2 regions of the Mesorhizobium sp. M1273 genome follow, and region 2 is predicted to be linked to the other one. Evidence: predicted binding sites of a transcription regulator. Region 2 holds the regulator's gene; the other holds the start of a gene.
What was found. Region 2 encodes PhoB, which activates phosphate uptake and scavenging genes when phosphate is short. Its sites were predicted from a motif close to TGTCATNNANCTGTCAT; they were not measured.

Region 1: the regulator PhoB is predicted to act here: its motif matches at 8,882-8,898, upstream of olsB (l-ornithine N(alpha)-acyltransferase).

What each region holds. Positions count from the first base shown of each region.
Region 1 covers NZ_JAMYLV010000004.1:200,040-215,021, forward strand. The annotation lists gene NKH30_RS06890 (LapA family protein) at 1-55, shown strand, start outside; gene lhpI (bifunctional Delta(1)-pyrroline-2-carboxylate/Delta(1)-piperideine-2-carboxylate reductase) at 89-1,057, shown strand; gene NKH30_RS06900 (VOC family protein) at 1,146-1,514, opposite strand; gene NKH30_RS06905 (helix-turn-helix transcriptional regulator) at 1,601-2,284, opposite strand; gene NKH30_RS06910 (DUF1772 domain-containing protein) at 2,392-2,877, shown strand; gene NKH30_RS06915 (RsmD family RNA methyltransferase) at 2,966-4,027, shown strand; gene NKH30_RS06920 (TrmH family RNA methyltransferase) at 4,028-4,891, shown strand; gene lspA (signal peptidase II) at 4,918-5,394, shown strand; gene acuI (acrylyl-CoA reductase (NADPH)) at 5,446-6,435, shown strand; gene NKH30_RS06935 (PAS domain-containing hybrid sensor histidine kinase/response regulator) at 6,524-8,812, shown strand; gene olsB (l-ornithine N(alpha)-acyltransferase) at 8,962-9,837, shown strand; gene grpE (nucleotide exchange factor GrpE) at 9,950-10,585, opposite strand; gene NKH30_RS06950 (hypothetical protein) at 10,819-11,022, shown strand; gene NKH30_RS06955 (fatty acid desaturase) at 11,149-12,171, shown strand; gene NKH30_RS06960 (DJ-1/PfpI family protein) at 12,315-12,935, opposite strand; gene NKH30_RS06965 (DUF934 domain-containing protein) at 13,073-13,609, opposite strand; gene NKH30_RS06970 (phosphoadenylyl-sulfate reductase) at 13,812-14,576, opposite strand; gene NKH30_RS06975 (nitrite/sulfite reductase) at 14,551-14,982, opposite strand, start outside.
Region 2 covers NZ_JAMYLV010000005.1:181,538-196,519, forward strand. The annotation lists gene NKH30_RS08315 (adenylate/guanylate cyclase domain-containing protein) at 217-1,284, opposite strand; gene NKH30_RS08320 (SRPBCC family protein) at 1,400-1,840, shown strand; gene NKH30_RS08325 (VOC family protein) at 2,246-2,827, shown strand; gene NKH30_RS08330 (glutathione S-transferase family protein) at 2,855-3,721, shown strand; gene tolA (cell envelope integrity protein TolA) at 4,087-4,491, shown strand; gene NKH30_RS08340 (hypothetical protein) at 4,629-4,844, opposite strand; gene NKH30_RS08345 (DUF2865 domain-containing protein) at 5,178-6,149, shown strand; gene NKH30_RS08350 (hypothetical protein) at 6,233-6,586, opposite strand; gene pstS (phosphate ABC transporter substrate-binding protein PstS) at 7,241-8,302, shown strand; gene pstC (phosphate ABC transporter permease subunit PstC) at 8,362-9,351, shown strand; gene pstA (phosphate ABC transporter permease PstA) at 9,355-10,206, shown strand; gene pstB (phosphate ABC transporter ATP-binding protein PstB) at 10,203-11,006, shown strand; gene phoU (phosphate signaling complex protein PhoU) at 11,039-11,746, shown strand; gene phoB (phosphate regulon transcriptional regulator PhoB) at 11,763-12,452, shown strand; gene NKH30_RS08385 (ROK family protein) at 12,462-13,706, opposite strand; gene xylF (D-xylose ABC transporter substrate-binding protein) at 13,992-14,982, shown strand, end outside.

The DNA of each region.
Region 1 (14,982 bases), on a different contig from region 2:
AAGCCGCGCGCCTGCCGCGCCTCGAGGCCCGGCTTTGCCGAAGCCGACAAACTGAAGCGTCGCTGACATATCTTTCGCGGAGCCTTTCATGCTGACCATTTCGGCCGCCGAGGTCGACAGCGCGCTGACCTTTCCCGGACTGATCGAGACGCTGCGCGCCGCGTTTCGCGATGGCGCCGTACAGCCGGTGAGGCACCATCATACGATAGAGCGGCCCGACGGCGCCGCTTCAACGCTGCTTTTGATGCCGGCCTGGACCGACTTCAACACGGCTGGCACCTCCGCCGGCGGTCACATCGGCATCAAGATCGTCACCGTGTCGCCCGACAACAACGCTGTCGGAAAACCCGCGGTGATGGGCCTTTACCTCTTGCTCGACGGCGCCACTGGCGAGCCGCAGGCCATGATCGACGGCCAGCGGCTGACGCAGTGGCGCACGGCCTGCGCCTCGGCGCTGGCCGCCTCCTACCTGGCCCGCGAGGACGCCTCGCGGCTGCTCGTGGTAGGCGCCGGCGCGCTGTCGCCGTTCCTGGCGAAGGCGCATTCGGCTGTGCGGCCGATCACCAGCATCCGCATCTGGAACCGCACGCCGGCCAATGCCGAAAAGGTCGCTGCAAGATTGCGTGCGGAAGGTTTTGCGGCCGAAGCCGCAGGCGATCTCGACGCCGAACTAGGCCAGGCCGACATCATTTCCTCGGCGACGATCACCACCGAGCCGCTGGTCAAGGGCGCCTTGTTGCGACCCGGAACGCATGTCGACCTCGTCGGCGGCTTCACTCCGGCGATGCGCGAAAGCGACGACGACACGGTTGCGCGGGCCCGCGTCTATGTCGACACCCGCGCTGGCGCCGCCAAAGAGGCGGGTGACATCGTCCAGCCGCTGGCCTCCGGCGTGTTGAAGCCGGAAGCCATCGTCGCCGACCTTTATGAACTCACGCGCGGCCAGAAAAAAGGCCGGCAGAACGACGACGAGATCACGCTGTTCAAGTCGGTCGGCGCAGCCCTCGAGGACCTCGCCGCCGGCATTGGCGTGTATCGCGCAAGCGTAGGGCAGTAGGGCAGTAGGGCAGTAGGAAACCGCACTGATCGTGCGGCGCCGCGCCAGCTATATTTCCTGTCACGTACTCCCCTACTGCCCTACTGCCTTACTCCCTTTGCCAGTAGACCCTTAGCCGATGATTGTCGGGATCGAGCGCGACGAAGGTCCGGCCGAAATCCATGTCGGTCGGGCTCTGCAGGATTTTCAGACCCCGTCCGGCCCAATCGGTGTAGGTGGCATCGACCGCCTCCGGCGTGTCCAGCGCAAAGACGATCTCGGCGCCACCGCCTGCTGCCGCGGCGGCCGGTTCCACGGTGTGACGCGACCAGAGGCCGAGCTTGAAGCCGTTGTCGAGCACGAACAGCACGAAGGTCGGCGAGGTCTCGACCGGCTGCCGCCCAAGCAGCGCGCTATAGAAGGCGCCGCTTTGCTCAGGCTTGTCGACATAGAGGATGACGAAATTGGGCGGTGTCATGAACTGCTCTCCCGATGGTTTCGACTGGAGGAGCATACCGTACGCCACTGCCAGATTCTGGCAGCAGTCTCAACTGAGCAGCAGCCTTAGCTTGGCGTGTCGAGCGTCGCCCGCCATTCTTTGAGCAGCACCTGACGGCGGCGCGGATAGCGCATCTCGGTGGCATTGAGGCCGGATATCCGGTCGGCGCGAAAGTGCCTGAAATCCTGGCGCATCTCGCACCAGGCCGCGACGACGCGCACCTTGTCGAAGAAGCCGAGTGCGAACGGCCAGACGGTGCGCTCGGAGGCAGCGCCGCCGGCGTCGCGATAGACAAAGCTCAGCTTGCGCTCCTCGCGGATGGCCTGCCGCACCACACCGAGATCGATGCCTTCGGTGACCTCGGTGCGCGACCCGACCAGCAGCGTCGAGGCATCGAGCTCTTCGCGCAAATCGTCCGGCAGCACCGCGGCGATCTTGGCCAGCGCGTCGGTGGCGGCGTTCGCAAGCCGCCAGTCCGGCTGCTTGGCCACCCAGCGCGAACCGAGCACGATCGCCTCGATCTCCTCATCGGTGAACATCAAGGGCGGCAGCATGAAACCGGGCCTGAGCACGTAACCCAACCCCGCCTCACCCTCGATCGGCGCGCCCTGCCCCTGCAGCGTGGCGATGTCGCGATAGAGCGTGCGGATCGACACACCCATTTCGCCCGCAAGGCTGCGGCCGCTGACTGGCCGGCGATGCCGGCGCAGGATCTGGATCAGGTCGAGCAGGCGTTCAGCACGGGACATGAATCATGACCTGGTTTCAATCACGATAGAGCCCCAGCGCTTTCGGCGGCAAGCGACATGGGTGGCGGACGGGAACGTCTGCGTCCTGACGCCGTTGTCTGGCCACTATGGATATGCGCGGGTTCCTGTTGTTCTGGTCGGTTTTGACCGCCATCGTCGCTGCGCTCAGCCTCGGACCATCCTTCGCCCATGTGCTGGAATCGGTGCCGCGGCTGACCAGTTGGCCGCCTTCGCTCTGGCGTGAAACCACTGTCTTCAACGCTCAGTTCCAATTCTTCGCGATTGTCGGCGCACCGCTGGACGTGGCCGCGATCGCCTGTCCGGGGCTTCTCGCCTGGATGCTGCGCAGTGACCGCCCGGCATTCTGGTGGATTTTGGCCGCCACCGTGCTTTATCTGATGGCCCTCGTGGCGTGGTTTACCCTGGTCAAACCGGCAAACGATGTCCTGGCCACCTGGGTGCCTGGACCGATCCCGGACAATTTCGAAAGTATCCGGAGCAGTTGGGAAACCGGCCATATGGTCGTCACCGGCTTCAAGGCCGTTGGTTTCATAGCGCTCGCAGTCGGCCTGCTGTCGATCAGGCGCGGCTGATCCGGTTGCACACGTCGGCAGCCCTTTTGTTGCGCCGGTCAATGTGCTGTGGCAGAAGCGGCGAGCCGCCGTCCGGAGATGCGCCTTCTTGAAACCTTTTCGCGACAAACGCCGCGACAGCCGCCCGCCCCCGAAGGGCGGGGCGGAGCAGCCGCGGCGGCGCGACGCCGGCCTGACCGCCGGTTCGGAGCCTAAACTGCAGGACCGGTCCGAGCCGAAAGCCGCGCCGCGCCCTCTATCCCGTCGCGATGGCGCGCTGCCTGCCGAACATCTGCCGCTGATCCTCGAGGTCGGCCCCAATCAGGACTACGCGTTGCTCGACAGCGGCGCCGGAGAAAAACTCGAGCAATACGGCCCCTACCGCATCGTTCGGCCGGAGGGCCAGGCGATCTGGCAAAAGGCTTTGCCGGCCAGGGACTGGGAGCGCGCCGACGCCATTTTCACCGGCGATACCGACGAGGAAGGCATCGGCCGCTGGCGCTTCCCCAAGACGCCGCTCGGCGAGACCTGGCCGATGAAGCATGACGGCATAGATTATCTCGGCCGCTTCACTTCGTTTCGCCATGTCGGCGTCTTTCCCGAGCAGGCCTCGCACTGGGACCACATGGCCGGACTGATCGCGGCGGCAAAACGGCCGGTGAAGGTGTTGAACCTGTTCGGTTACACCGGCCTTGCCTCCTTGGTGGCGGCGCGTGCCGGCGCCGAGGTCACCCACGTGGATGCTTCCAAGAAGGCGATCGGCTGGGCGCGCGAAAACCAGGAAATGGCGGGCTTGTCGCAAAAGCCGATCCGCTGGATCGTCGACGATGCCGTGAAATTCGCCGAACGCGAGGAGCGCCGCGGCAGCCGCTACGACATCATCCTGTTCGACCCGCCCGCCTATGGCCGCGGACCGAAAGGCGAGGTCTGGCAGCTGTTCGAGGACCTGCCGGCGCTGACCGATATCTGCCGCACGATCCTGACGCCGAAGCCGCTCGCCGTGGTACTGACCGCCTATTCGATCCGCGCCTCTTTTTTCGCCATCCATGCCCTGATGCGCGACACCTTCGCCGGCATGGGCGGCACGGTCGAGTCGGGTGAATTGATCATCCGCGAGAAATCTGCCGGTCGGGCGCTTTCGACCTCGCTGTTCTCGCGCTGGGTGGCCTGAATGAGTGCGTACGAACGGCACGCGGGCGCGCCAGGGCAGGTGAAGGAAGTCACCAGCCTCGCCAACCCGCTGGTCAAGGACATCAAGGCGCTCGCGCTGAAGAAATTCCGTGACCAGCAGAATTCCTTCATGGCCGAAGGCCTGAAGCTGGTCATCGACGCGCTCGATCTCGGCTGGTCGATCAGGACACTGGTCTTCGCCAAGGCCGGACGTGGCAATATGGCGGTTGAAAAGGTCGCGGCGCGCACGGTCGCCGCCGGCGGCACCGTCCTTGAAGTTTCGGAAAAAGTGCTGGTCGCCATCACCCGCCGCGACAATCCGCAAATGGTCGTCGGCGTGTTCTCGCAGAAATACCTGCCGTTGAAGGACATCCGCGCCCGTGACGGCGACGTCTGGGTGGCGCTCGACCGCGTCCGCGACCCCGGCAATCTCGGCACCGTCATCCGCACGGTCGACGCTGTCGGGGCCAGGGGCGTCATCTTGGTCGGCGAGACCACCGATCCCTTTTCGGTCGAAACGGTGCGCGCCACCATGGGCTCGATTTTCGCCGTGCCGGTCGCCAAGGCGTCGCCCGAAGCTTTTCTCGCCTGGCGAACGAGCTTCCCCGGCCTCGTCGCCGGCACCCACCTGAAGGGTGCGGTCGACTACCGCTCGGTCGATTTTTCAAAGGGCCCGGTGCTTTTGATGATGGGTAACGAGCAGCAAGGCCTGCCTGACGAGCTTGCCGCAAGCTGCGACAAACTGCTGCGGATACCGCAGGCCGGCCGCGCCGATTCGCTCAACCTTGCAGTGGCCACCGGCGTCATGCTGTTCGAGATCCGGCGCGGCGCGCTGAAGCTCGGCCCGGAGGACGCCAGATCGTGACATCTCAAACCGTGAAACTGCAAACCATGAAGTCCTGGAGGCCGTATGCTCTTCTGGTCGTCGCCGCGATAGCGCTCGACCAGTGGGTGAAATACCTAGTCGAAACCGGTCTTGCCTTTCAGGAACGGCTCGACCTGCTTCCGTTCCTGGCGCTGTACCGCACCTACAACACCGGCATCGCGTTCTCGCTGTTTTCGTCCTTCGGCGACACCGGCCTGGTGGTCGTCGCGGTTCTGGTGGTCGCTTTCGTGCTCTATCTTGCGGCCCGCACGCCGCCCGGCCACCTGCTTGCCCGCATCGGCTTCGCACTGATCGTCGGCGGCGCGCTCGGCAACCTGATTGATCGCGCAATCTACGGTCATGTCATCGACTATGTCCTGTTCCATACGCCGGTCTGGTCCTTCGCGATCTTCAACCTCGCCGACGCCTTCATTTCGGTTGGTGCGGTGCTGGTCGTCTTCGACGAACTCATTGGCTGGCGGCGCGGAGCGTCGAGCGATTGACCTCACTCGCCTGGCGCCACACATTCTGATCTGCAAGCCCGAGGAGAAAAAATGCCCGAAACCTTCAAAGCCATCCTCGTTTCGCGTGACGCCGAGAAAAACCAGTCGGTCGCGGTGACCGAGCTTACCGAGGCAGACCTGATGGAGGGCGACGTCACCGTCGCGGTCGAGGCGACGACGGTGAACTACAAGGACGGTCTTGCAATTACCGGCAAGGCGCCGGTGATCCGCCACTGGCCGCTGGTGCCGGGCATCGATTTCGCCGGCACCGTCATCTCGTCTTCCAATCCTGACTGGCGCAAGGGTGACAAGGTCATATTGAACGGCTGGGGCGTCGGCGAGACGCATTTCGGCGCCTTTGCAGGGCGCGCCCGCGTCAAGGGCGACTGGCTGGTGCCGTTGCCGGACGGCATGAGCCCGCATGATGCGATGGCGGTCGGCACCGCCGGCTACACCGCCATGCTTTGCGTCATCGCGCTGGAGCGCCACGGCATCGTGCCCGATCGCGGCCCGGTGGCGGTGACCGGCGCTGCCGGTGGCGTCGGCTCGGTCGCGGTCTCGATCCTGTCCAGCCTCGGCTATCACGTCATCGCCTCGACCGGCCGTGCTGCCGAAAGCCCCTATCTGATCGACCTCGGCGCCGCGGAAGTGATTTCACGCGACGAGCTTGCCCAGCCCGCAAAACCGCTCGCCAAGGAACGCTGGGCCGGCGGCGTCGATGCGGTCGGCAGCCACACGCTGGCCAACGTTCTATCGATGACCTCCTATGGCGGCGCCGTTGCCGCTTGCGGCCTCGCCGGCGGCATGGACCTGCCGGCAAGCGTCGCGCCCTTCATCCTGCGCGGCGTCTCGCTGCTCGGCATCGATTCGGTGATGGCGCCGAAGGCGGTCCGCCTCGAGGCCTGGCGCCGTATCGGCGCCGATCTCGACCACGCAAAGCTTGCCAGCCTTTCGACGAGCATCGGCTTCGACGGCATCATCGGCGCCGCGCATGACATCGTCGAGGGTAAGATCCGCGGCCGCGTGGTGGTGGATATGTGAGCCCCCAAGGGAAAAAAAAGAGCGCGACCGGTAAAATTCGAGCGATCAACCACAACCTTCGATAAGCTCTGTCTGGCAGGATTTCCGTATGATTGCGGAACCCGGCATCAGAGAGGCGGAACCAGCCGAACGGGCCGACGGGACGGCCCCCGCGGCGCCAGGACGGCAGCTTGTCGCCGCGCCACCGCTGGCGCCGGAACTGCCGGCCTCCAACCGCGAAGGCCTGCCCTTCCTGACGCTCGTCGCCATTGTCGTGCTGGCAGGCTTTTCGCATCTGACCGGGGCGCCGATCTTCATCACTATCGGCCTTTTGGCGACAGCCATCGCCGGGCTCGCCATGCATCTGCGCAACAGGCGCACCGAGCGCCGCGCGGTGGCCCTGCTCGATGCCACGACCGCCCGCAGCCGCGCCGAAATAGAGACGCTGGCCGACCGCATGTGGGAGATGCAGGAGAGCGAGGAGCGCTTTCGCGGGCTGATCGATGCACTCGGCGATCTCGTCGTCCATCGTGACCGCGACGGCCACATTGTCTACGCCAACAAGGTTTTCGCCGACCTTGTCGAAACCGACCAGCGCGACCTTGCCGGCAAGACCCTGGCCGAACTAGGCATCGATGTCGGCATCGTCCCCGACGCCGCGTTTTCCGACCATGAATGCCTGAGTTCCACCGACGTCGCCATTCGCACGCCGGACGGCCCACGCTGGTTCTCTTGGATCGAGCTGTCGGTGCGCGACAAGGACAGCGGCGCCGTTTCGCATCGCGCCATCGCCCGCGACATCACCGCTCGCAAGCGCGCCGAATCCTCGCTGATCACCGCCCGCGAGCGGGCCGAATATGCGAGCCAGGCCAAATCGCGCTTCCTCGCCACCGTCAGCCACGAGATCCGCACGCCGATGAACGGCATCATGGGCATGGCCCGGCTTCTCGCCGACACCAGCCTTTCGCCCGAGCAGCGGACCTATGTCGGCGCCATCTCGACCTCGGCCAGCGCGCTGCTGGCGCTGATCGAGGACCTGCTCGACTACTCCAAGATCGAGGCCGGCCGCTTCGATCCCGAACCGCAGCCGATGTCGGTGCGCGAGATCGCCGACAATGTCATCGAGCTTTTGGCGGCGCGGGCTTTTGCCAAGGATATCGGCCTCGGCTGTCATGTCGAACCCGACGTGCCGCAGCTGATCACCGCCGACCCCGGCAGGGTCAGGCAGGTGCTGCTCAATCTCATCGGCAACGCCGTCAAGTTCACCGACAGCGGCGGCGTCCTGGCAAGCATCGCCCGCGTCCGCACCGAAACCACCGACCGCATCCGCTTCACCATCACCGACACCGGCCCCGGTCTGCGCGAGGAGGACATGGAGCGCATATTCGCGGACTTCGAACAGGCTGACGGCACCTCGACCCGTGCGCATGGCGGTGCCGGCCTCGGTCTCGCCATTTCCAAGCGCCTGGTGACCGCCATGGGCGGCACTATCTCTGTGTCGAGCCGGCTTGGCCAGGGGTCCGAATTCGTCTTCGAGATTCCCGCTATTTCCGCCGTCGAGGCGCCGCAGATCCGCCAGGACGCGCTGTCGGGCCGGCATGCCGTGATCGTGTCGAAGAACCTGGTCGAGGCCGAAGCCCTCGCCCGCACCATTCGCGCCAATGGCGGCACGGTCGATCTGGCCACCGCCGCCGCCCAGGCCACCCCTTTCGCCGAGAGCTGCGACGTGCTGCTGATCGATGCTGCCATGGAGCAAAGCGACGGCAGGCTGCTCAGGCGCCTGCGCCAGAGCGGATTTGCCGATTGCGAGGCAGTGACGCTGATCGCACCGACCGACCGTGGCATGCTTGGCGAGTTCCGTGCCAATGGTTACGCCACCTTCCTTGCGAGGCCGGTGCGCGGTGAGACATTGCTGCGCGTGCTTTTGACCAGCCACGCGCCGGTCGTCGCCGAGCCGCAACTGCAAAGGCGCGGCGCGCAGACGGGGCACGCCATTGGCGCCCGCCAGCACGGCCTGTCGGTGCTGATCGCCGAGGACAACGACATCAACGCCATGCTGGCCCGCGCCACGCTGCTGAAGGCCGGGCATCGCGTGAAAGTGGTCGGCAACGGCAAGGCCGCCGTCGAGGCGGTCATCAGCACCGGCCACAAGCACCGTTACGACGTGGTGCTGATGGACTTGCATATGCCTGTCATGGACGGCCTGGACGCCATCGCCGCCATCCGCCGCCATGAGGAGGAGACCGCGGTGCCGCCGGTGCCGATCATGGTGCTGTCGGCCGACAGCCAGGAAAAGACGCGCCACGCCGTGCTCGCTCACGGTGCCAGCGGCTTCGTCACCAAGCCGCTCGACCCCGATGCCCTGGTTCATGCGGTCGAAGGGCAAGCGGCCGCCTGAGGCACAACATAGACGGTTGATAGATTGCCCAGTCGACGAAGTATTGCCCGCAGAGCCGTATCACGGTACTGTCACAATCCTGTTGCACCTACACCGTATCCCCGTGCCAAGAGGGATGGCTCGAAGGAGAATCACTCGTGCATACAGTCATGCCGGAATGTGATGCTCGGCCGAACGCCAGCGGGCCTTTGCTCGTCGGCCGGAACGCCGATGCCGTCATAAAAGGCGCATCGCTCGGCCGCATCGGCAATCTCGAAGTGCGGCTCGCCCGCAACGAGGCCGAGATCGCTGCCGCGCAGGAAGTGCGCTACCGGGTGTTCTACGACGAGCTTGGTGCCAGGAAGGACCTGTTCCAGATGCAGGACCGCCGCGATGCCGATCGCTTCGATCCCCTCTGCGATCATCTGCTGGTCTTCGATACTTCGCTTTCCGGCCCCGAGCATCGCCGCATCGTCGGCACCTACCGCCTGCTGCGGCAGGAGATTGCCGCGGCCGCCGGCGGTTTCTATTCCGAAGGTGAATTCGAGCTGACCAAGCTGATCGCGCGGCATCCCGGCCAGCGCTTCCTCGAGCTCGGCCGCTCCTGTGTTCTGCCCGAATACCGCTCGAAGCGCACCATCGAGGCGCTGTGGCAAGGCATCTGGGCCTATATCAATCATTACGGCATTGGCGTGATGACCGGCTGCGCGTCGTTCCACGGCACCGTGCCGGCGGCACATGCAGAGGCGCTGACCTACCTTGCCCACCACTGCCGGACGAATTCATCCTGGGACGTGCGTGCCGTCGCCGGGCGCTATTGTTCGATGGATCTGATGCCGATCGAGGCCGTCAATACCAAGGCGGCGATCGCCGCGATGCCGCCGCTGGTCAAGGGCTATCTGCGCGTCGGCGCACGCATCGGCGACGGTTGCGTCATTGATCGTGAATTCTCGACGGTCGACGTGTTCGTGGTGATGCCGGTCAAGGAGATCGGCGCCCGCTACGTCAATTATTATGGCGGAGAAGCGCAGCGGTTTGCGGCCTGAATAGGGGAGTAGGCGGAGAGAAGGCAACGGCCCGAGTAGGCAATTGCTCTACTTTACCCGACGTAGCGCTATTCCCTACTCCCGTACTGCCCTATTCCCCTACTCCCCTAACTTACGCATCTTTCTCAGCCTGCTCGTTGACCGGCCCCGGCTCGACTGGCGCTTCGCTTGCGACATGCTTGGGGCCGCCCTTGGCGACGCCGACCATGGCCGGCCGCAGCACACGCTCGCCGATCGAATAGCCGGGCTGCACGACCTGCACGACCGTGTTGGCCGGTACGTCGGGATTGGGCACCTCGAACATCGCCTGGTGGAAATTCGGATCGAATTTCTCGCCCTCGGGCTCAAGCTTCCTCACGCCGTGGCGTTCCAGCGCCGACAGCATGGCGCGCTCGGTGATCTCGACGCCGTCGATCAGCGCCTTGAAGCCGGCATCGCCCGACGCCTTGGCCTCCTCCGGGATGGCATCCAGCGCACGGCGCAGATTGTCTGACACCGAAAGCATGTCGCGGGCAAAATTGGCAACCGCATAGGCGCGCGCATCGTGGACGTCGCGGGCGGTGCGGCGACGCAAATTCTCCATGTCGGCCGCGACGCGCAGCGCGCGATCCTTCAGCTCTTCGTTTTCCTTCAGAAGCCGCACAAGCGCCTCATAGTCGCCGTCGACGCCACCTTCCCTTGGCTCCGCGGCAGCCTCGGTTTTCTCGGCTTCATCGGGCGCGCGTTCGTCTTTTGCCTGGTCGCTCATCGCCGTTTCCCGTCATTTTCGAATGGTGTGGATTTGCGCCCGATATCGAGGTTTAGCGGCCAAAAATCAAGGGGCAAGCGATACTGCAGCCGCTGTCGCTGCTTGGCGGACGGCGCAGACCTTTCGATTTTAATTCAAACTTTACCGTACCCGACGGCTTTGCTTGCCGGGACACTACAATGCGGGAACCATTCCTCCCCTGGAAGAGTTTCGAAGCCGACACAGGATTTTGGATGATGCCCCGCAGGAATGGCGAAAAACGCGACGGGCTCGCCGCCGATATCCGGCGCCAGCTCGGCACCGAGGCGACCAAGCGCTTTCTGCGCACCTTACCGGCCTTCCGCACGGAGTCCGATATTCCCGACCGTCTGAAGGAATTGCTCGACCGCCTGGACGGCGTCGAAGCCAAGGTGGTCGCAGGCGGGCGCCGTCGGTAGACACCGTCGCCAGCAACGCGACCTGCGATTGCGGCCGCAATTCCTCGCCATCGCGCGACATTTACCCGCAGTAACTTTGCGTGATCTCCGCCTTGCGGCAGCGCGCCGCTCCGCCTATGTTTCATGATGAACATGATTTCCCCCGAAGCTGTGGCAAACAGCAAGCGCGCCTGGTTGAAGATCCTGTCGCGCTATAAAAAGCCCGACAGGCGTCGCAGCGCCGTCGAACTCGCCATCACCCTCATCCCCTTCGCCACGCTGTGGGCACTGTCCTCGGCCGCTTATGCCTATGGCCATTGGTGGGGTCTGGTCCTCATCCTTCCGGCAGCCGGCTTTCTGGTGCGTATCTTCATGATCCAGCACGATTGCGGCCACGGCTCCTTCTTTGCCAACCGCTATGCCGACGACTGGATCGGCCGCGTGCTTGGCGTGTTGACGCTGACGCCCTACGATTGCTGGCGCCGCGCCCACGCAACCCATCACGCCAGCGCCGGCAATCTCGACGAGCGCGGCACCGGCGACATCAAGACACTGACGGTCGCTGAATATCGGCAACTGTCATGGCGGGGCCGGCTCGCCTATCGCCTCTATCGCCATCCGCTGGTGATGTTTGGCCTTGGCCCGATATGGATCTTCATTTTCGAGCAGAGACTGCCCTTGGGCATGATGCGGGGCGGTTTCACCCCCTGGGTGTCGTCGATGTCGACCAATCTCGCCATCGCGGTCATCGCCGCGCTGCTCATCTGGTTCGTTGGCCCCGGCGCGTTCCTGGTCGTGCATTTGCCGATCGTCATCCTCGCCGGATCGGCCGGCATCTGGCTGTTTTATGTCCAGCATCAGTTCGAGGAGACGGAGTGGACAAAGGACTCCGAGTGGGAATTCCAGCACGCTGCCCTGCACGGTTCGTCCTATTACGACCTGCCGCCGGTGCTGAACTGGATCACCGGCAATATCGGCGTCCACCACGTGCATCACCTCTCGGCCAAGGTGCCGTGCTACCGGCTTCCGGAAGTGCTGAGGGACTATCCGGAGCTGCGTGAGATCGGCCGCGTCACACTCCTCGACAGCCTGCGCTGCGTCAAGCTGGCGCTGTGGGACGAGAGCCGCAGCAAGCTGGTATCGTTCCGCGAAGCGCGGATGGCCGTGTAGACGCACCGCCGCATCTAAAGCGCGTCGCGCTCGGCCTCATGCGACGCGCTTTAGGTTGTTGTTTACGCATGCCGTTATCGCAAAACCGCTGAACACTTTTGCGCGACATGCGTTAGGGGTGCGGCGGGCTCCACATTCCGAGCTTAAGCCGCCTGGCGCTGGTCGCGCATCAGGATCTCGCCCTGGCGGATCTCGGTGCCCAGCACTTTCAGGCATTCGCGCATGAAGGCGGCAAGGCCCGGCCAGCCCTTGGCCGACACAAGATTGCCGTCGACATGGGCGCCGGTCGGCGCAACATCGATATAGATGCCGCCGGCCAGCGTGACTTCCGGCTCGCAATATTGCAGCGCCGCGACTTCCCTGCCGCGCACCACGCCGTCGACCGCGATCAGGATCTGCACGCCGTGGCAGATGGTGAAGATCGGTTTTCCCGTCTCATGGAAATGCCGCACCAGCGCCTGCACGCGCTTGTCGATGCGGATATATTCCGGCCCGCGCCCGCCCGCCGCGTAGACGGCATCGTAGTCGGCCGGATTGACCTCGGAAAACGTCTTGTTGAGGATGTAGTCGTGGCCGAGCTTTTCCGTATAGGTCTGGTGGCCCTCGAAGTCGTGCAGCGAGGTCTTCAGGATATCGCCGGCCTTCTTGTCGGGGCAAACGACATGGACGGTGTGGCCCACCGCATGCATGGCCTGTTCAAAGACGAAAATCTCGTACTCCTCGCTGAACTCGCCAACGAGCATCAATATCTTCTTGCCAGCCATACCCGGTTCCTCCCTTGTGGCCACATTTATTCGGATCGCGAAATAATGGGCCTATCCTAAGGCGGAGAGGCGCAAAATAAAAGGCTGAATCGGGAATGTGGTCCGACCAGATAGGGCTTCTGGCCCTCTGGAGCGGATCAGCCGGCGCGCACCCGCCGCCAGGAATATTTCGGGCCTTTGGCCTCCGGCTTCACCGCCGGCTGATAGAACAGCGGCAGTCCGCCGGTGCGGCCTTGCTCGAGCCGCTTCAGCAGCACCGGGTGCGATACCTCGAACTCATCGAAGCCGAGGCGCAACATATGCGGCAGCTGATCGATCAGCACCTGCCCGGTGGCGCGCATAGCGCCTGCAAAATGATAACGGCTGCGCAGCAATTCGCCCTTGGAGAACGAGCGGCCGTCATTGAACGCCGGAAACGCCAGCGCCACCAGCGACAGCTGATCGAGCAGGCCTGCGATCTTCTCGAGCTGATCGCCGGGCTGCAGCAGCACACCGATGCGCTCCTTCGCCGACCGCCGCACCTCCGGATCGAGGCCGAGAAACGCCTGCAACGGCAGGATGAAACGGCCATTGCCGACCAGCGCCTCGGCGCTTTCGGCATGAACCCACTCGTCCTCGCGGAACCCATCCGGTGTCCACAGCCGCATGGCGTTTTCGGCTATCAAGTCGCTCATCAAGAAAATTCCCAAGTCCAAAGATTCTAAAGTGCAAAACACCTCAGGGTGCGTTGAGATTCAGGTCAGGCCGAGCCGAAGGCGGGCGCGAAGCGACCAAACTGTGTGGCCTCCGAGAACCGGAGCTGAGCGTACTTTGGGTACGTGAGCGCCGGAAGCGCAGGAAGCCGCCGTTTGCAGGCCGGCTGAATATCAATATACCCTAAAGTGATGCGTCGGTCAGCGACCTTTCCAGCCCCGACAAGTGGATGCCGCATTCGGTCTTGGCGTGCCCGGCCCAGCGGCCGCTGCGCGCATCGTCGCCCGGCTGCACCGGCTGCGTGCATGGGAAACAGCCGATCGACAGATAGCCATAGGCGACCAGCGGGTTTTCACGCAGCGCATACGCGCGCATGTAGCCGGCCTGGTCCGATGTCGTCCAGTGCGCCAGCGGATTGATGCGGATGCGCGAGCCGACCGCCTCGAACACCGGCAGCGCTGCCCGGGTCGCCGCCTGGAAGCGCTTGCGGCCGGTGAACCAGGCGCGGAACGGCTCGACGCCGCGCGCCAGCGGCTCGACCTTGCGCACGTCGCAGCAGGCGTCGGTGTCAGTCTCGTTCAGATTGCCGGTCGGGTCGATCCTTGCCAGCGCCGCATCGTCGGGCCTGATCACCCGGATATCGCTCAGCCCGAAATCGGCGGCCAGCGCGTCACGATAGCCGAGCGTCTCCTCGAAATGCTTGCCGGTGTCGAGAAAGATCACCGGCAGCGTGCGGTCGATCTCGGCGATCATGTGCAGCAGCACCGCCGAATCCGCGCCGAAGGACGAGACGGCGGCAATTTCGCCGTGAAAGAACTCCCGGGTCGACCGCTCGATGATCTCCAGCGGCTTCAGATGGCCGTAGAGCGCGTCGAGACCCGCCGCTTGGGCGGCGATGCCGGCCTCGACGTCGACGATACGGTCAAGCGGCCTTGGCTTCGCCAGCATAGAGCGCCTCCTTGAACGGCGCGGGACCGACTCGGCGGTAGGCGTCGATGAATCTTTCGTTTCTGTCCAGCCGAAGCCCGAGATAGGTCTCGACGATCTGCTCGATGGCATCGGTGATCTCTTCAGAACTGAAGCCGCGGCCGATGATCTCGCCGACCGAGGTGTTCTCGTCGGCCGAGCCGCCGAGCGTCACCTGGTAAAGCTCGGCGCCTTTCTTCTCGACGCCCAGGATGCCTATATGGCCGACATGGTGATGGCCGCAGGCATTGATGCAGCCGGAAATCTTCAGCTTCAATTCGCCGATGTCGCGCTGGCGCTCCAGCGAAGCAAAGCGCCGCGAGATTTCCTGCGCCACGGGAATGGAACGCGCCGTTGCCAGCGCGCAATAGTCAAGGCCGGGGCAGGA
Region 2 (14,982 bases):
GCGAAGGCGCCTCTCCCTCGAAGGGTGGATGCCGGGAAGGCCCTTAGCACCGGCCAGCGAAGCTGCGCGCGACGCGCATGGCTGGGCTCTAAACGCGCCATACTTCAGTTGCAGTATCGTAGCTTCTTTGCCGTCGAATTTCTCTCGGTCATGGCTTCGCACGATACCAAGATATGCTGCGAACGACACATCCACGGCGGGGCTCAACCATTCGATCTATTCCGGCAAGCCGAAAAGTGTTTGCGCGCCTGCTATTCCTCCGAGCGGATGACTGCCCATGGCGATCATCCGCTCGGTAGTTTCTGCCTCGAACACTGTCGACGCGAGCACCGTCCGTCCCAACGGCTTGCACAGCCCTTCGATGCGGCTGACAAGATTTACAGCCTTGCCGATCGCGGTGAAGTCCAACCTGCCGGCAGTGCCGATATTCCCCCAGAGTATCTCGCCGACATGCAGGCCAATGCCATATCCGAGCTCAGGGCCGCCATTGCGGCGCCGAGTTTGGTTGAGATGATCTATCCCGGCGCGCGTGGCCTTCACGGCGCGTACCGCCGCGTCACATGCGGCATTTGCATCGCGCTCGCCAATCGGGAAAATCGCGAGGACGCCATCACCTATAAACTTGAGAACCTCACCACCAAATGCGTGCACCGCGCCGGCGACGCAATCGAACCAGGCATCAAGTACCAATACGATCTCGTCTGCATCATGAACCTCGGATAGATCGGTGAAACCTCGAAGGTCCGCGCACAGAAGCGCAGCCCGTATCGTCTCTCCCTTTACTCGACGAGAATGACCGTTGAGCACATGTGCTGCACTGCGCTTTCCCAAATATGCCTCGAGCAATGCGCGTTTCGCGGACCGTTCCGCGAGTGCGGTCATCGGAGCCGCAGCAAACCGGGAGATTTGCCGCAGCAGCTCTGACTGCGCCTCATCCGGAGTATGATCGAACGCCCACACCAAAGTCGGTGCGACACCGCCCGCTCGCTCGTCGAACACGATCGCCCGCGTCGTGCCAAGCCACTCCCGCAGCACGAGCCGGGGATCGGCATTCTGGCGGTCGGCGCCTATCCCCAAAGCCTCGACCACTTCACCCCCAGGCGCTCGCCAGAGCCAGATGCGGCGTGAGATAATCGGGTCGGGAGCATCCTGCGCCAGCGCGCCGGCGATGATCGGCAAGCCGTCTTCAATCAAATGCGTTGAGAGCTGCAATAGAAGTCGCCCACCGTCGCCAATATGCGCGGCGTCGTCCAGAAGGAATGAAAGCGACTTTGCGAGAAGCATGGGTAGAAGGTCACTCGGCACCGGCTTATGCTTACGCCTCGAACATCTTCTTGCAACTCCCCACATTCGCTTCAATCATGCAGGTATTCGATGCGGATGTGACCTGGAGTGAGCGATGGCGGAATCGGTTTACACAGAGATTGAGGTCGCCGCGCCACAAGCGACCGTGTTCGCGCTTTTGACGGATCCGGATCAGATCGTGCGATGGATCGGGACCGAAGCGAATTTGGATGCAACGCCGGGCGGTCTGTTCCTCGTCAATGTCGGTGGTCGCCATATGGCGCGCGGTGAGTTCACCGAGGTGATCCCGGTCCACCGTCTTGCCTACAGTTTTGGCTGGGAAGACAACGAGACCGTGCCGCCCGGCTCCAGTCATGTCGAGATCGACCTGATCGCGAGGGATGCGGGGACACTGATCCGCTTCACGCACAGCGGACTGCCGAACGCAAAGGAGCGTGACAGCCACCGAAGGGGATGGGAGCACTACCTCTCAAGGCTGAAGATCGCTGCCGATGGGGGACATGTCGATCCCGACGTGCCGATGAAGAATATGTGATTTTCATCTAAGGGCCGCGGATGCCCGTAATCCGAACCAGGCGCGGCATGCGTCAACGAGGCCCCTTTGACCTGCCGTCGCCAAACCGGCCGCTCGGGAAACCCAGCGACCTGCGGGCCGCCGTACCATTACAGCTGCCGGCGACGGATCGTTTCAGCGAGCTCGGCGAAGGCGTCCGCGATCCCGGTGCCGCTCTTGGCGCCTGCGTGGAGTTCTTGAAACTCAGCGCTTCTGGCGCAACGCCTCGGATTGAATTAGCATCCGTTCATCAAAGCTCCGGCCGCACTCCTGCAGGATGCGGAATGCGGAGCGCAGGCGAGCGAGGCCGGGCGCGGTCACATGCCGGGCGCCGATCCAAGCGGGACTTCCGTTCGGCGGCAAGACGGCGTGGCCGGGAGGAGTCAGATGCAGAAATTGCAATCGCAGGGCGTTCATCACATCACGCTGGTCGGGGCCGGGCGTCAGACCTCGATCGATTTCTGGGAAGGCGTGCTTGGCATGCCTTTCATCTTCGAGCAGCCCAATCTCGATAAGGCAAGCGAAAGCCATCTCTATTTCGATCCGGGCGACGGCCGGCTGATCACCGTCTTCACCGACGAAAGCCGCACGCCGGTCAAGCGGCGCACGCCGACCGACACGGGCTCCGTCCATCATATCGCTTTCGCGGTGTCGCGCGTCACCTTTCTGCAGGCGGTTGCCCGGCTCGACGAGCGCGCCATCAAGCACAGCGGCGTCAAGGATCGCGGCTTCATGGACTCGATCTATTTCGAGGATCCGCTCGGCCTGCTGATCGAACTCGCCTCCTACCGTTTCGAACCGCCGGCGGGCTTCACCCATGCCGACGTGCTGATGCAGGCGCACAAGATCCGCGTCGCGCGCGGCGACTACAACATCGCCGAAGTGCACCTTGCCGACGCGATCCAGGCGCTTGTCGAGCGCTCGCGCACGACCTTGTCGGAGGATCGCGCACCGAAAAATCCATACTGACGACACGCCGAACAAAGGGAGGATACAATGGCGAAGACAGCAACCAAGAGTGCCACGAAGCCCGCCGCCAAGGCAGCCAGGCCAGGAGCGAAGCCGGCGGCCAAAGCCGCCGCCAAGTCAGCGGCGAAAGTGGCAAAGCCGGCGGCCAAGGTCTCCGCCAAGAAGCTGGCGCCGAAGGCCAAGGCGAAACCGGCGAAAAAGCCCGCGCTCTCGCTCAGCATGCTGAAGCCCAGCGTCAACAATATGAGCGTTCGGGTGTTTGCACGCGCCGCCGGGCTCGACCATTCCGAGACCGACGTATGGGGTCTCACGCGCTCGCCGGAATACATGGCGCGAAACCCGGCCCATCTTACGCCGATGATCGAGGACAAGGGCCTGCCGAGAGGTGTCTTGTGGGAAAGCTGCGCCATTATGCAGTACCTCGCCAACAAGCACGGGCTGGAGAAACTATATCCCAAGGCGCCGGCCAAGCGGGCAATGATCGACAGTGCCATGTTCTACCTGATCGGGACGCTCTACCCCTATGTGGCGCGCGCCACATATCCTGTGCTGAATTTCCCGCAATATGCCGGCGAGGTCGGCCACAGCGACGCTCATCCCGACAAGAAGTCGGAAGCCCAGAAGGCCGCTATAGAAGCGATAGCCGAGCCGCTGGAGGTGTTTCACAGCTTCTTCAGGAACGGCAAGCCGTTCATCGGTGGCAAGAACCCGTCGATCGCCGACATCCGTCTGGCGGCGACGCTCGAATTCCTCGCCGTCATCGACTACGCGCTGCCCCAATGGGCAAAAGACTATATGGCGGCGATCGAGAAGAAGCTCGGCAAGGCCTATGCCGAGCCGGCCGGCGACGTGCGCGGCTATATCGCCTATGTGCGGTCGCAGGCCAACGCCTGAGGCACGTGCAGGCCGGCGATCGTCCGCACGTTCTGCGGGAGCCGGTAGTGATCTGAGGTAATTCTTTCTTACTCTCCCCTGTTTGCACGATGTCGGGAGCTTAAGGTTTCGTTAACCGAAACCCTTTCTACTGGTATCCACCTCCAGCTTGCGACCACGGATGTACTGGCGCGGATGGAAAGCAAAGGTCGGCTGCTCGCCGGCCTTTGCTTATTGCAGCCCTGCCGAAGTTTGCGGCTGACGGCGCTTCACGACGCCTGAAATGGCTGATGAAGCGCGTTGCCGGCATCTTGCCATCGCCGATGTGGGCCCTACCATCGAAGTAGTCCCGTCCTCGATGGCGGTTCAAGGACAGAGGCTCTGTCATGAAAAGCATTGCTGGAATGATGGTGATTGCAGGCGCCATACTGGCGGATGCAGCCGGTCAATCGAATGCAGCGACGCTCAACACCATGCCCGAGGTCGGGGCTGCCATCCAGGCGTGCTGGACCCCTCCGGCGAATGCCGGGAATTCCACCGTCACCCTGAGCTTCAGCTTCAGGCGCGATGGCACGCTGATCGGCCGGCCCAAGCCGACCGCCATCCGCGTCGCCGGCGAGGAGAAGATGCGCCAAGCTTTTGTCGACGCCGCGGTCGCGGCCGTGGACCATTGCCTGCCGTTGAGCTTTTCACCGGCGCTGGCTGAAGGCATCCCGGGCAAGGTGTTCACTCTGCAATTCAACTCGCCCAAACAAGAACAGGCTGCACCGCGAGTGAAGGCTTCGCCTTGATCTTTTCCGACAACCGGATTCCACTTTTCGGGACCTAATGCATGTCGCGCAAAAGCGTGCAGCGGTTTTGCGACAACGACATGCATTAGACAAGAACCTAAGCGCGTCGCATGACGCCCGGTCGACCGCGATGCGCTTTAGTGGCGCCTTCGTCTCGCCTCGACATGTCGCGCCAGTTCCGGCACCTCGAAGACATAGTCGCTCCAAGCCGATTCCGGTATCTGGCCGGCGAGATAGCACTCCAGCAAAAGCCTCTGCTCGTGGTCGAGTGGCCTCGGTGCGCGTTCATGGTCCAACCAAAGTGAATGGAACAGATTCCTGGTCAGGTCCGCGACAGTGAAGTGGATCGACATTTGCGGTCTCCTCCTTTGGCCGCTCAACGCCGATCCCAGGGCTAAGGTTTCAGCGACGGCCGGCCGGTAACGCCGGATTGATCGCGATGCCGAACCCGCCGCGCGCATCAAACTTCGCCGTGGCGGGCGTCCGCCGGCGTTGCTGCCGGTTCGTCTCAATCTTGAAATAAAAATGTAATATTGAATTTACACGAGTGGATCTAATACACTAGAGCTAAAGTCTCTGGTGGCGGTTTGATCTACTTCAATTAGGAAAAACTGATTTAGCTAGTACTTATCCATAGTCGACAAAGAAATCCTGTTCTCGGTGCAACAAGGATAATGGTCGTTCCAATGACACGCTTCTGGCCCCTCACGATTCTGATGCTGGTGTCGGCAATAGCCGTTGCGCTCGGCACATCCTTCTCCTACGCGGATAGCTGCGGTGCCATCAGGAGCCAATTGCTTTCGGCGGGGCGCAGCGGCGGGACCAGCCCCGAGCTTGCCCAACTGCGCCGGCAACTCGCCGCGATTCAAAAGCTTGAGAGACAACGCAGATGCGCAGCGAAAACCGCCGGCTTCTTCTTCAATCCCTGCGCCGACCTGGTCAGCAGCAAGGCGGAGGTGCAACGGCAGATCGCCAGACTGTCGAATTCGAGCAGGGACACGTCCGGACTGAAGGCCAGGTTTGTCGCGCTGGGCTGCGCCGCCCCCGCTGCCAAGAAACAGCCGGCGCAGCAACGCCCGGCACCCAAGGCCCAGTCCGCAGGCACAACAATTGGCGGCAATCGGATGCTGTTTTGCGTTCGCTTGTCGGACGGATATTTCTTCCCCGCGCCAAAATCGCAGTTCGCCAAGAGCGACGATCTGAAGGAAACGGTCGATCAGTGTCGCTACATCTGCGACGATGCCGGCGTCGACCTCTATATGCTGAGCGACGCCACTCGCGAGACCGAGGAGATGGTCGCGCTCGAGTCGGGAAAACCCTATGTGGAGCTACCTGCCGCGTTCCGGTACCGCGACGACGCGAACTTCAAGGCCTGTGACGTCAAGCGCTATTACCAGCGCGTTGCCGAACTCAGGGCACGAACCGTGACACCGGCCAACATGAGCAACGCCATCATTCCGTTGCCGACCGCAAAGCCGGATCTTGGCGTCGTCGCGGAAATTCCTGAATCCGGGATCGAAACTGCCGGTGCGGCTCTCGCAGGGGCAAAAACGTCGGTTTTCGAGGTGCCAGGGACTGCCCAGCATCAGTCGATCGAGAAAGCGATCGGCGCGCGGCCGGTGAGAGTGGTCGGGCCGGCCTTTTTCCCGGCGGACTGACCAGGGCGGGCGATGTTCCGAGACGGCTGGCCGGATAGCCGCTTCAAGGCCTGGAGCCGTGCGCATCGACCGACGTCGGCTGGTTATTCGCAGACCATGCGGGCCCGTTTACCGGGCTCGCTGACATTCTTGCAAGTTAGCGGCTTCGTCGGCTCCGGCGACAGCATGGGCGGGTTGTTGGTGACCCTCCTCCGAGGCGTTGCAACGGAAGCCGCGCTCCTGCGCACCGCCGGCCTTTTCGGCGTTTGCGGCGCCACTGGAAAGACGTCGGTCTCCAGTTGCGACTGTTCGGCTTGCGCCTGCGGCGAAGGCCTGTCCCAGAAACGGCGAACATCGAGCGGCTTGGGAATGATGACGGTGCCGTCATAGCTGCGCGCGCAGCCGCTTCCCAGAGGCAGCGCCAGGCACAGGAAGACAGGCAGAATCCGTCGAGACATCAGCAATACCCCTGCAAGCTTATAACGCTGCTTCGGCCTAACCGACAACCGGCGGAATAGGGCGAAGGGAGTAGATACCGTGAAGTAGAAGTCGTCGCACTTCCAGTGGAAGGCGTTGCTCGAAGATCGAGCGCCGGGTCGGGCGCGGATGGAGGTCCAGCGCGAGTTAGAACCTTGCGATTCGTCAACGCTTCCAGCGTAAGGCCATGGTGCGATCGCACCATACCAAAGCCGCGCTCAGTGGCGACAATGGGATATTCGAAGTTCCGCTCCTCCAGTTACGGGCGGGAGCAGCGACCGCCGGCAAGAAACAGGGTCAGATTTACCCCAACGGACCTGTTTCGGCGATGGCGCGGCCATGACACGTTCTGGCTGCATGCAACGCGCTCCCGTCCGGCTTTTTTCTTTTAAAGCCGGTGGCTGCGATCGCCGAGCAGACGATGCCGGCCGGAATTCACGCAAGCTGCTGATTCCAGCGGCAAACCGCGGCCCATGCCGACAAAAGCCCGCGGCCGCTCCTTCTTAACCCGGCTGGACGTCGTTACCGGAGCGACATGAAACTGTCATGCGACTGTAATAATCGGGGGCTATTGGCCTCAGCGGGCGCCGGAGGAATGGCGCCGAGAGACCATATTCCGAACAGGAGCAGGCCACATGAGACATTTCATCCGCTCGGCGGCCGTTGCGATTGCAATGGCTGCGGCGACGACCACCCTCACCCTGTCCGCCGCGCTCGCCGCGGACATCTCCGGCGCCGGCGCCACCTTCCCCTACCCGATCTATGCGAAGTGGGCCGACACCTACAAGAAAGACACCGGCGTTGGCCTTAACTACCAGTCGATCGGTTCCGGCGGCGGCATCAAGCAGATCAAGGCCAAGACCGTTACCTTCGGCGCTTCGGATGCGCCGCTCAAGGGCGACGAGCTTGAAGCGTCCGGACTGGCTCAGTTCCCGATGGTGATGGGCGGCATCGTTCCCGTCGTCAATCTCGAAGGCATCAAGCCGGGCGAGTTGGTTCTCGACGGCCCGACGCTGGCCGACATCTTCCTCGGCAAGATCACGAGCTGGGATGACGAAGCGATCAAGAAGCTTAATCCCGACGTCAAGCTGCCTTCGCAGGCGATCGCGGTCGTTCACCGTTCCGATGGTTCGGGCACGACGTTCAACTTCACCTATTACCTCGGCGACGTCAGCGCGGACTGGAAAGAAAAGGTTGGCGTCGACAAGGCCGTGGAATGGCCGGTCGGCATCGGCGCCAAGGGCAATGAGGGCGTTGCCAACAATGTCTCCCAGACCGGCGGCGCGATCGGTTATGTCGAATATGCCTACGCCAAGCAGAACAAGCTCACCCACACCGATATGATCAACAAGGACGGCAAGAAGGTCGAGCCCACCGCGGCGGCGTTCTCGGCGGCAGCGGCCAATGCCGACTGGAGCTCGCAGCCGGGCTATGGCGTCATCCTCGCCAACGAGCCGGGCGCCGAGTCCTGGCCGATGACGGCGGCAACGTGGATCCTGCTCTACAAGAAGCCGGATGATGCGGCGACCACCGGCGAAGCGCTCAAATTCTTCGCCTGGGCATACGACAAGGGCGACGAGATGGCCGGCGAGCTGGACTACGTTCCGATGCCCGACAAGGTGGTTGAGAGCGTCAAGGCCATGTGGGCCAAGGAAGTCGTCGGCGACGACGGCAAGCCGCTCTACTCGGCTATGTAATCTCCTCCAGGGAGGACGTCGATGGCGCCCTCCCTGTTGCCTTTAATCGCGAGGACCCAATGACCATCGCTTCCGATGCCATGCCATCATCTGCAGCAGCCCGGGCCAGGGAAGCTACGGTGCGGCGCTTCGCGCTCACAGATGCCATATTCCGCGGACTTACCCGCGCTTCCGCAATTCTTGTGCTGGTCATCCTCGGCGGTGTCGCGATCTCGCTGTTTGCCGGCTCATGGCAGGCGCTGTCGTCGTTCGGTTTTTCTTTCCTGACGACTGAGAGCTGGAATCCTGTTACGGAAAAATTTGGCGCACTGGCGCCGATCTACGGCACGCTGGTGACGGCGGCCATTGCCATCCTGATCGCGGTTCCGATCGGCATCGGCATTGCAGTCTTTCTCACCGAGCTCTGCCCGCGCCCGCTCAGGCGCCCGATCGGCATAGCGGTCGAGCTGTTGGCCGGCATTCCTTCGATCATCTACGGCATCTGGGGCCTGTTCGTGTTCGCGCCGTTCCTGCAGACGACGATACAGCCCTTCATCATCAACATCTTCCACGGCGTGCCGGGACTATCCAGCCTTTTCGCCGGCCCTCCTTACGGCATCGGCCTTCTGACCTCGGCGCTGATCCTCGCCATCATGGTGCTGCCCTTCATCACCTCGATCACCAAGGACGTCTTCGATACGGTGCCGGCGGTGCTGAAGGAATCGGCCTATGGCATCGGTTGCACGACCTGGGAAGTGACCCGGCGCGTGGTCATTCCCTATACCCGCATCGGTATCATGGGCGGCGTCATGCTTGGCCTCGGCCGGGCACTCGGCGAAACCATGGCGGTGACTTTCGTCATCGGCAACGCACATCGCATCAGTGCCTCCCTGTTCGCGCCGGGCACGACGATCTCGGCGACCATCGCCAATGAATTCACCGAGGCCGACGGCGACCTCTACACCTCCTCGCTGGTTTCGCTCGGCCTGATCCTCTTCGTCATCACCTTCCTGATCCTCGCCGCCGCCCGCTATATGCTGATGCGGATCGACGCCCGTACGGGAGCCTGACCGATGTCGACATCCTCATCGCTCCACAGCCGCCGCAAAGCCAGGAATTCGGTGATGATGGCGCTTTGCGTCGTCGCCGCCGGCATCGGGCTTGCCTGGCTGGCGCTCATTCTCGGCGCGTTGGTCTATAAGGGCACAGCCGGGCTTTCGCTCGCGGTCTTCACCGAGATGACGCCACCACCGGGCGAGGCCGGCGGCTTGCTCAATGCCATCACGGGCAGCCTGCTGATGACGATCATCGCCGTTGTCGTCGGCACGCCGATCGGCGTGCTGGCGGGAACCTACATGGCCGAGTATGGACGCTTTTCGCGCATCACCACCGTCGTCCGCTTCATCAACGACATCCTGTTGTCGGCGCCGTCGATCATCATAGGCTTGTTTGTCTATGAGCTGATGGTGCGGCCAATGGGACATTTCTCGGCCATTGCCGGCGCCGTTGCGCTTGCCATCCTGGTCATTCCGGTGGTCGTGCGCACCACTGAAGACATGCTCAACCTGGTGCCGAACGCGTTGCGTGAAGCCGGTGCCGCGATCGGCGCGCCGCGCTGGGTGGTGATCCGTTCGGTCGCCTACCGCGCCGCATTGTCCGGCATCGTCACCGGCATATTGCTGGCGATAGCACGCATTTCCGGCGAGACGGCGCCGCTGCTCTTCACCGCGCTCAACAACCAGTTCTGGAGCAGCAATATCAACGCGCCGATGGCCAGCCTGCCGGTGACCATCTTCCAGTTCGCTCTCAGCCCTTACGAGGAATGGCAGCAACTGGCGTGGACCGGCGCACTCATAATCACCCTGACGGTTCTGGGCTTGAGCATCCTCGCCCGCAGCCTTACCGGACGCAGAGAGGACAGATGACACAGATGTTGTCCCCAGACATGACGATGGCCGAAACGGTCGCCGAGAAGACGAAGATCGAGGTCAAGAATCTCAACTTCTACTACGGCCAGAGCAAGGCGCTGAAGGACATCAGCCTGTCGCTGCCTGAGCGCAGTGTCACGGCCTTCATCGGCCCTTCGGGCTGCGGGAAATCGACGCTGCTGCGTGTATTCAACCGCATCTATGAGCTCTACCCAAAACAGACGGCCGAGGGCCAGGTGCTGCTCGACGGCAAGAACATTCTCGACCGGTCGCAGGATCTCAACCTCCTCAGGACCAAGATCGGCATGGTGTTCCAGAAGCCGACGCCGTTCCCGATGTCGATCTACGAGAACATCGCCTTCGGCGTCAGGCTCTACGAGAACCTCGGCAAGTCCGAGATGGACGGCCGCGTCGAACAGGCGTTGAAGCGCGCCGCGCTGTGGAGCGAGGTCAAGGACAAGCTCAACGCCAGCGGCTTGAGCCTATCCGGCGGCCAGCAGCAGCGGCTCTGTATCGCCCGCACCGTGGCCGTGAAGCCGGAAGTCATTCTGCTCGACGAACCGGCTTCGGCCCTCGACCCGCTGTCGACTGCCAAGATCGAGGAACTGATCGACGAATTGCAAGCCGACTACACGATCGTCATCGTCACCCACAACATGCAGCAGGCGGCGCGCGTGTCGCGCCAGACGGCCTTCATGTATCTGGGTGAACTGGTCGAGTTCGACCGGACCGAGAAGATCTTCACGTCGCCCCGCGAGAAGCGCACGCAGGACTACATCACTGGCCGCTTCGGCTGAGCCGTTCCGATCATGCATATGAGGACAGGACCATGGGCGAACACACAGTCGCTTCTTTCGACGAGGATCTCGAGCAGATCAGCAAGCTGATCCGCGACATGGCCGACCTCGCCGGTTCGATGGTCGGCGGGGCGACCAAGGCGCTGTTGAATTCCGACAACGTGCTGGCGCAACGCGTCGTTTCCGACGACGCCATCATGGATGCGCGTCAACGCGAACTGGACGACCGCGCCATCACCCTGATCGCCAAACGCCAGCCGATGGCCCACGATCTTCGCCATGTGGTCGGAGCGATCCGCATGGCGGGCGACCTCGAACGCATCGGCGACCTTGCCAAGAATATCGCCAAGCGCGTGAGTGCGGTCGGCCTCAGCGCCACGCCGCGGGACCTGTCGCATTCCATCGACGCGATGGCGCAGCTGGTTCTCATCCAGGTGCAGGGTGTCATCGAGGAATATGCTGCAGGCGATGCGGCCGCGTTGGCCAAGCTTCGTGCCGCCGACGAGCGCATCGACGTTAAATACACGTCCGTGTTCCGCGAGCTGTTGACCTACATGATGGAAGATCCGCGCAACATCACCGCTTGCACGCACCTGCTGTTCTGCGCCAAGAATCTGGAGCGGATCGGCGACCATGTCACCAACATCGCCGAAAATGCGTATTATGTGCTGACCGGCGAGCAATTGCCGGTCAATCGTCCGAAGCAGGACGAAACGACAATGTCCGCACCGGTGACATGATGGGGGTGCCCAGCCGATGATCGCACCACGCATAATGGTGGTGGAGGACGAGGAGCCGTTGGGTGTGCTGCTCCGCTACAATCTCGAATCCGAAGGCTACCAGGTCGAGGTGGTGACACGCGGCGACGAAGCCGAGATCCGTTTGCAGGAGAATGTGCCCGACCTTTTGGTGCTCGACTGGATGATACCAGCGGTTTCCGGCATCGAGCTCTGTCGTCGGTTGCGGGTGCGCCCCGAAACCGAGCGGCTGCCGATCATCATGCTGACCGCGCGCGGCGAGGAGAGCGACCGGGTGCGCGGTCTTTCGACCGGCGCCGACGACTATCTGGTCAAGCCGTTTTCGACACCGGAATTCATGGCCAGGGTCAAGGCGCTGCTGCGGCGCGCCAAGCCGGAAGTGCTGTCCAGCGTGCTGAAGGTCGGCGACATCGTGCTCGATCGCGAATCGCACAGGGTCTATCGCAAGAAGAGCGAAATCAGGCTCGGGCCGACCGAATTCCGGCTGCTCGAGTTCATGATGCGGCATCCGGGCCGTGTCTTCTCGCGCAGCCAGTTACTCGATAATGTCTGGGGGGAGACAATCTACATCGACGAACGCACCGTCGACGTGCATGTCGGGCGGCTGCGCAAAGCCGTCAACAACGGCCGGATGCCGGATGTCATCCGCACCATCCGCGGCGCCGGCTATGCGATCAGGGAAGATTGACCCGCCTGGTCAGGCTACGTTCTTTCTGACGCTGGGCCTCATTTGCGCGCCCGGCGCGAAAATCTCCTGGTCGACGAAGCTTAACGCCCGCATCGCGCAGCCTTCGCGGATCAGAGGCAATTCGTTCGGCTCTGTATCGAAGGAGATCGAGCCTGAATGCTGGCCGCCGGCGGTCTGGGCGATTGCCTTCCGCAAGGCCGGCTCGATCAGATCGAAGGCGGCGGCACTGGCGCCGACCATCGCGACCGGTGCCGGATCGATCAGCGCGAACAGCGAGCCGAGACCGAAACCCAGCGCTTCGCCGGCCTTGCGGTAGGCCTCGCGTTCCGGCCCATCTTTCTCGCGCGCCCGGGCCGCCAGTGCGCGCATGTCGGCGTCGCTGACGTCGGCGACCGGTTCGCTGTCTTCGCTCATCTGCCTGGCGTTGCGCCAGATGGCGTAGTTGCCGGCATACGCCTCGATGCAGCCGCGCCGCCCGCAACGGCAGAGCGCGCCGCCCGGACGATGGATCATGTGGCCAAATTCGCCGCCCGAGGAATGCGTCCCGGTGAACAGTTCGCCCTTCAGCACCAGCCCCATGCCGATGCCATGCGAAAGCAGGATGGCGATGAAGTCATCGCGATAGCGATCCGGATTGCGCCAGCGCAAAGCCACCGCCATCATGTTGCAGTCGTTCTCCACCGTTGCCGGGATGCCGAATTCGTCCTCCAGCATGTCGGCAAAGGCGATGTCGGTCTGCGGCGTGATCGGCGACCACAGCATGGCGCGTGCAGGGGAGTCGGTAATGCCCTGAATCGCCAGGGCGATGCGGGCGACACTGCGGACGTCAAGATCTGGATCCTGCAGCCGGCGCCGGACGATGGCCATGCATTCACGGATCAGCTCGTCGCGCGGCATAGTCAGCGTGTCCAGCCGGCGCTGTTCCTCGGCGACCACCTGTCCCGTGTAGTCGATAATGGCGGCCGAAAGGAAATTCAGCGACAACACCACGGTCAGCACCGCCGCCGCTTCCGGGTTGAGGGCGAGGCCGACTTGCGGACGACCGCGTTTCAACGAAACGGGCTCACTTGGCTTGCTCTCGGCGAGGATGCCTTCCCGTATCAGGTCGGAAGAAATCGCCGATATGGTCGAATGACTGAGGCCGGTGGTAGCTGCGATCTCAGTACGCGATGGCTGGCCGGCCCGGCGCACCGCCGAGATCACCATCGCCCGGTTGCGCCGGCGCAAATCGTCATGGCGGATTCCGACCGACATTGTTTTGCTTTCCTCCCGGTTGCCGCGGCCGCTCATGAACCGGAAGCCGTCGGTAATGTCCGACAAATAGTGTCGGATGAGGCAAATAGTGTCAGATGCAGGTGGCGCTGTCATCGTTTATTCCGACGCTCGAAAAAACTCGCAGAGTCATCAAAATCCATCAGAATCGATGTTGACAGCAGCCGGAGATCGGACCAGTATTTTTTCGAGGCTCGAAAAAATTAGAGCTTCTAAGCTGGTCTTTGAGCCAATTGGTCACGCCGTACGCGGCGCAGGGAGGATATGATGAAGAAATTCACGACCGCCATTCTGGCGGGTGTCGCCATGACGCTGGCGCTGGCGTCGGTGGCGCAGGCTAAAGACAAGGTCATCGGCGTTTCCTGGTCGAACTTCCAGGAAGAGCGCTGGAAGACCGACGAGGCCGCAATGAAGGCGGCCATCGAGGCCGCAGGCGACAAGTATATTTCCGCCGACGCACAGTCCAACCCCGGCAAGCAGCTCACCGACGTCGAGAGCCTGATCTCGCAGGGCGCCAACGCACTGATCATCCTGGCGCAGGACGCCTCGGCCATCGGGCCGGCCGTGCAAAAGGCGCTGGACGAAGGTATTCCGGTTGTCGGCTACGACCGGCTGATCGAGAACAAGGACGTCTTTTACCTGACCTTCGACAACAAGGAAGTCGGCCGCATGCAGGCCCGGGAAGTCTTCAAGGTGAAGCCGGAAGGCAACTACGTCTTCATCAAGGGTTCGGGTTCCGATCCGAATGCCGATTTCCTGTTTGCCGGTTCGATGGAGGTGCTGAAGGCGGCAATAGACAGCGGCAAGATCAAGAATGTTGGCGAGGCCTATACCGACGGCTGGCTGCCGGCCAACGCTCAGAAGAACATGGAACAGTTCCTGACCGCCAACGACAACAAGGTCGATGCCGTGGTCGCGGCCAATGACGGCACTGCCGGCGGCGTCGTCGCCGCGCTGACAGCGCAAGGGCTGGCCGGATCGGTTCCGGTTTCGGGCCAGGACGGCGACCACGCCGCGCTGAACCGCATCGCGCTCGGCACACAGACCGTGTCGGTGTGGAAGGATGCGCGCGAGCTCGGCAAGAATGCCGCCGAGATCGCCTCGCAACTGGCCGACGGCAAGCAGATGACCGACATTGCCGGCGTGAAGGATTTCACCACGCCCGGCGGCAATGCCGTCAAGTCGCTGTTCCTGACCCCGGTCGCCATCACCAAGGACAACCTCAACGTCGTCATCGACGCCGGCTGGATCAAGAAAG